2 linked regions of the Desulfatitalea tepidiphila genome follow. The protein of the gene in region 1 interacts with the protein of each later gene in a pairwise test. Links are inferred from orthologs where the notes say so. Each region holds a gene or a part of one and is shown on either strand. Other genes may lie near its edges.

What was found. The genes of interacting proteins can lie anywhere in the genome.
Region 2: the proteins of ftsZ (region 1) and rlmN interact in binary tests that used the Escherichia coli proteins (3 or more experiments, as listed by UniProt). The link is inferred for Desulfatitalea tepidiphila from one-to-one orthologs.

What each region holds. Positions count from the first base shown.
Region 1 is NZ_BCAG01000001.1:848,388-851,500, reverse strand. What follows is about bases 151-3,113. They hold ftsZ (cell division protein FtsZ), read right to left. Parts: upstream 2,254-3,113; coding sequence 1,048-2,253; downstream 151-1,047. Other genes in these bases: ftsA (cell division protein FtsA), read right to left, coding at 2,335-3,113; DFT_RS03695 (radical SAM protein), read right to left, coding at 151-916. Outside these bases: more of DFT_RS03695, read right to left, coding at 1-150. UniProt on the Escherichia coli protein: Essential cell division protein that forms a contractile ring structure (Z ring) at the future cell division site. The regulation of the ring assembly controls the timing and the location of cell division.
Region 2 is NZ_BCAG01000007.1:69,767-72,802, reverse strand. The notes cover bases 151-3,036. They hold rlmN (dual-specificity RNA methyltransferase RlmN), read left to right. Parts: upstream 151-1,013; coding sequence 1,014-2,060; downstream 2,061-3,036. Other genes in these bases: DFT_RS24155 (DUF814 domain-containing protein), read right to left, coding at 2,097-3,036; ffh (signal recognition particle protein), read right to left, coding at 151-784. Also shown: more of ffh, read right to left, coding at 1-150.

The sequences.
Region 1 (3,113 bases):
CACACAGTGCTTTCAGATCGGGAAGGTCGGATACCGCCGCACCCAGGAGGCCGACCTTTCCAGTCTGGTCGGCCCCCTGTTGCAGGGCATGAAGCAGCCGGGGCAAGGGACGATATCGCGGGGGACGGTACACATAGCCGGCGGCGCAAAAACGGCAGCCATGAGGGCATCCCCGGCTCACTTCGATGAGGAAAGCGTCTTCAAATGTCGTGTGCGGCGTCACCACCGTGCTGGTCGTATCGAACTGGCCGATATCGGCGGCATAGACCCGCGTTATTCTTTCAGGGACCTCGGCCAGTGGCGTAAAACCGGCCAGGGTCCCATCCGGATGGTGGCTGTCCTCGTAGAAGGAAGGCACGTAAACGCCGGGCAGATCCCGGGCAGCCTTCAACAAAAACTCGCGACGATCCATTCCCGGATGAAAACACTCGAAAAAATCTGATAGCAGGGCTTCGGCTTCGCCGATCAGAAAGCAGTCTATGAACGGCGCGAGGGGTTCTGGATTGAGAGAAGCGGAGACTCCCCCTGCCAAAATTAGGGGGAGGGAGGCGCCACGATGGGCGGATGACAGGGGGAGCTCCGCTTTTTGCAGGATGGTCAGTACATTGGCAAAATCATTTTCGAATGAGAGCGAAAAAGCCAAACCATCGAACTCACGCAACCTGCGCCCCGATTCGAGGGAAACCAACGGCCGGTCGGCGTGATTCGTTTCAGGGAGAAACGCACGCTCGCAAACCACATGATCCATTGCATTGAGTAACCGGTAAACCGTTTGGAATCCCAGACTGGCCATGCCCACGGCATAGTGATTGGGATAGATGAGCGCCACACGCACGCGATCATGCCACGATTTATGGGTTGTACCGACCTCTGCATCGAGCCTTTCTTTACGCTGTTTGTCTGTTCCGGGTGCCATCAAACACTCCGTTTAAAAAAAATTGATCCTGAAACCGGATCGCCCTGACCGTTTGGATGGCACCCATTGATCCACAAAAACGCATTCAACCTTGCCTGTCTTTCCCAGCAGGACCGCTTGACACCAAATCCCTAATCCGCCTTGCGTCTCAGGAATGTCGGCACATCCAGGTCATTGCTGTCGATGACCATGCCCTTGTAGCCTTTATAGAGCGACCCGGAGGATTCGTTGGCCGCCAGCTGCTGCCGGCGGACCCGCCGGAAGGTGGGCTCGTCCAGATCATCGCCGGCTGCCAGATCCGCCGGCGTGATATCGCGCACCTTCCCGCCATAGGTCGGATCGGAGACCGGGGCCTGGGCCGGGGCCGGCTCCTTTTTATCCTTCTCGACACCGATGCCGGTGGCAATGACCGTGACCCGCATCTCATCGCCCATATCGTCATCGATGACCGCGCCCCAGATAATATCGGCATCATCGCCGACTTCGTTGTATATACGGTCGGATGCCTCGGTCATCTCTTCCATGGTGATATCGCTGCTGCTGGTGATGTTCATGAGCACACCCTTTGCGCCGGAAATATTGATGTCCTCGAGCAACGGATGGGAAATGGCGCGTTCCGCGGCTTCCACGGCCCGGTTCTCTCCACTGGCCACACCGATACCCATGATGGCCATGCCGGCCTTGGACATGGTGGTCTTGACATCGGCGAAATCGAGGTTGACCAACCCCGGCCGGATGATCAGATCGGTAATGCCTTTCACCGAATGGAGCAGTATTTCATCGGCCTTGCGGAACATGTCGATCATGCGGGCATTTTTGGAAGCCAGACCGCGCAGCCGGTCATTGGGAATGGTGATGACCGTGTCGGCCACCCGCTTGAGCTCTTCCAGGCCTTCGTCCGCGGCGCGCGCGCGTTTTTTACCCTCAAAAGAAAAAGGACGCGTGACCACGGCCACGGTGAGGATCCCCAGCTCCTTGCACAACCCTGCGATGACCGGAGCGGCGCCCGTTCCGGTGCCGCCTCCGAAACCGGCGGTAATAAACACCATGTGGCTGTCAGTCAGCGACGCCTTCACCGCCTCGCCGCTTTCCAGGGCGGCATCCCTGCCGATCTGCGGATTGGCCCCTGCGCCCAGTCCTTCGGTCAGCTTCTCTCCCAGCTGGATTTTGATTTCCGCCTTGGAAACCTCCAGGGCCTGGACATCGGTGTTGGCGGCAATGAATTTTACGCCATGCAGATTGCTGGTGATCATGTTGTTGATGGCATTGCCGCCCGCCCCGCCAACGCCGATCACCTTGATTTTTGCCGAATTTTCCTGCTCGATGTAACTAAACATAGTCTCCCCCTTTTTGTATGTTAAAGGTTTCCCCCTATATCCTTCTCTTTTAAGCAGACAGGTGAATACCCGAACGATTCTTCATATTACTTCCTTGAACCATTTCTTCATCCGCTGCACGATGCTGTTGAAAATATTCTTATCGCGAATGCGGAACTTCTTGACCGGCTGTTTGCGTGCCCCATACATCACAAGCCCCACGCCCGTGGCATACATGGGATTGTTCACCACATCGGTCAGACCCGTGATCCCTTGGGGCTTTCCGAGTCGGGCCGGAAGCCCCAATACGGATTCGGCGATGTCCGTTACCCCATCGAGCAGTGCCGTTCCGCCGGTGACCACCACGCCCGACGTCACGTAGTGCTCCATCTCCGCACGATAGATTTCCCGTTTGAGCAAGGTAAAGATCTCTTCCATGCGAGGTTCCAAAATCTCTCCGAGGATCTGGCGCGGCAACTTGCGGGCTTTTCGCCCACCCATACCCGGCACTTCGATAGTATCTTCCGTGTTGATGTTCTCCGACAGGCAACTGCCGTACTTCTTCTTTATCTTCTCCGCCTCGGCCAATGGCGCCCGCAGGCCGATGGCGATATCGTTGGTCAGGTTGTCTCCGCCCAGGGCCAGCACAAAGGTGTGCTTGATGTTCTGACCGGAGAAAATCGCCAAATCCGAGGTGCCGCCGCCCAGATCGATCAGGGCTGTCCCCAGTTGCTTTTCTTCCCCCGTCAATACGGCCTCTCCCGAAGCCAGCGATTCCAGGACGATGTCGCACACATCCAGCCCCGCCCGGTTGGCGCACTTGACGATGTTGTGGGCCGAGGTCACCGCGCCGGTCACGATATGGATTTTGGCTTCGAGGC
Region 2 (3,036 bases), on another replicon or contig:
GGATGGACAGGGCCGCGCCGCCGCGGGCATCGCCGTCCATTTTGGTCAACACCACACCGCCGATGCCCAATGCCTCGTCAAAGGCCTTGGCCATGTTGACCGCATCCTGACCGGTCATGGCATCGGCGATCAGAAGAATGTCCGAGGGATGAACGGCTTTCTGAATCGCCTTGAGCTCATCCATCAGGGTTTCGTCGATGTGCAACCGGCCGGCCGTATCGATCAGCACCGTGTCGCAACCGCTCTTCTGGGCCTCCACCCGCGCCTGCTGGCAGATATCCACCGGCTTCATGTCGGCGCGCGATGCGAAGACGGGTACATCGATCTGGGTCCCCAGTTTGCGCAGCTGCTCGATGGCCGCCGGTCGATAGACATCGGCCGGCACCAGGTATGGCTTGCGGCCTTTTTTCCGAAGCATGACGGCCAGTTTGCCGGTAGTGGTCGTCTTGCCCGAACCCTGCAGACCGACCATCATGACGGGCACCGGATGGGTACCTGACAAATCGAGGTCTTCATGGGCTCCGCCCATAAGGCGGGTCAGCTCTTCATTGACGATTTTGATGACTTGCTGACCGGGCGTCAGGCTGGTCATCACCTCCTGGCCCAGGGCCCGCTCCTTGATATCGGCGACGAACTGCTTGACCACCTTGAAATGGACGTCGGCTTCCAACAGGGCCATGCGCACTTCACGCAGCCCTTCGGAAACATTTTTTTCCGTAAGGGTGCCGTGTCCCTTGAGCCTTTTAAAGACGCCATCGAGTTTTTCGCTCAGGCTCTCAAACATCGTTGGTCACCACAATACCAATAAAACCTTGAAAATAAACTGATATAAATGATAAGTCAAGCAAAACAAAACGGCAACACCATGGTTGCCGTCGCTGACAAATGGTTCATGAACCGGAGCCCTATACCACCAAAGCGGGTGCGGGGCAAGGCATAATAAATGCCGATATTGGGCGCTGAGGTTTTAAGTGTAAAGTTTTAAGTTTAAAGTGAAGGTATGTTGTTATTTTATGATCAATGACATCAAATCGATGACCCGGGAGGCACTGCTCGCCTGGCTGTTGGCGCACGGCGAGAAGCCTTATCGCGCCGACCAGATTCTCAAATGGATTTATGTGCGGCTGGTCGACGGTTTCGATCAGATGACCGATCTGAGCAAGGCCTTTCGCGGCTTGTTGGCCGAGCACTTTTCCTACGGCCGCCTGGAGGTCGATCGGGTGCTGGCGTCCGATGACGGTACCCGCAAGTTCCTGTTTCGCTTGCATGATGGCCATTTGGTGGAGAGCGTTCTGATCCCGGAGCGCAACCATTACACCCTGTGCATCTCCAGCCAGGTGGGGTGCGCCCAGGGGTGCCGCTTCTGCCTCACCGGCCAGGGCGGATTCGCGCGCAATCTGGCCTTCAGCGAGATCGTCGGACAGGTGTGGGAGGTGCGCCGGCGGCTCGAGGATCCGTCGCAGTTGACCAACCTGGTCTTCATGGGCATGGGGGAACCGTTGGCCAATTACGGCCAGCTGCTGCCCGCTATCGAGATATTGACCAGCAGCGAATGGGGCATGAAATTCGCATCGCGGCGCGTAACGGTCTCCACGGCTGGCCTGGTGCCCCGACTCATCGATCTGGGCCGTGACACGCGGGTGAACCTGGCCGTCTCGCTCAACGAGGTCGATGACGAGGCCCGCAGCCGATTGATGCCCATCAACCGCACCTATCCCATCGGGCAGTTGCTCGAGGCCTGTCGCGGTTATCCCCTGCCCAAGGGCCGCAAGATCACCTTCGAATACATTTTGTTCAGGGGATTGAACGACGACCTGGACCATGCCCGCAGGCTCGCTCGGTTATTGGGGCCTCTGAAGGCCAAAATCAATCTGATTCCCTTCAATCCTTACCCGGACAGCCCGTTCGAGCGGCCCGAAGAAAAGCGCATTCAAACCTTTCAGGATTTTTTGATCGGCAAGCATTTCACCAGTGTGGTGCGCTACAGCAAGGGGCTGGACATCATGGCGGCCTGCGGCCAATTGCGGGCCCACGCGCAGTCCAAACCCATGCCGCGTTAACGGGTGTTTGACGGCGTTCAGCGATCAGGAACGCCATCAAGTGATCAGGAAACGTTTTGACTCACCCGGTGAAATGGCAAGGACTGAGATCGTCTGGGTTTTGGCCCTGGTTTCAACCTGGACCTGGGCCGGTGCCGCGTCAGGGGCCTTGCTGTACCCCGCGCAGATGCAGGCGGCCAGAAAAATCATGGGATCCGGCCCCCCCCCGGGCATCAGCACACTGGGGCCGGGATAGTTTTTGACCTTCAGCAAAGCATCGGTTTCACCGTCGTACCACTGGAGGATCTGTTCGTTGTCCTGCTGGGTGCGCCCGATGACGATCTTGGTCGCCGGCCCCAATCGCATGTGCCGGCCATGGCGAAGCAGGAAAAGGGCATTGCGGGTCAATTCGTCCCCATGATCGATGAGATCCTTGAGTCTGCGGGAGTAGCCCGGATCGGTCAGCAGACACCCCCCGGCTGGAGCGGGATAGGTTTTGATACCGAACTTTTCCGCCAGGGCGATTTGCGGTTTGCGCGATCGCCCGGTGAATCCGAACAGGTGCTGTCGGTCGACCAGGCCTTGCTGCTCCATGGAGGTTTCCGGCAGGCACTGGGCGCTGAGCGGCCTGAGGATGCGTCCGTCGAACCCGGAATGCTTTTCCACATACCGGAGGGAAGAGACGTTCTGAGACATGGGTCGCTGACCACGCACCTCCCCGCTGAACAGGAAATCAAATCCATGCGTCTGCATGAACCGTCCGGCCTTGTTGAACATCAGGGCGTGGCAATCCATGCAGGGGTTCATGTTTTTTCCGAATCCGGCCGGGGGATGCGTGAGCATCTCCAGATAGTCCACCGTGATATCCTCGACGTGCAGGGGGATACCGGTCTGTTGGGACGCCAGCCGTGCCTTTTCGGAGGTGAAGAAAGGCGTTTCGAAGCAGATCCACTCCACGTGGATGCCTTGGTCGCGCAGCACGAGGGCCGAGAGCATG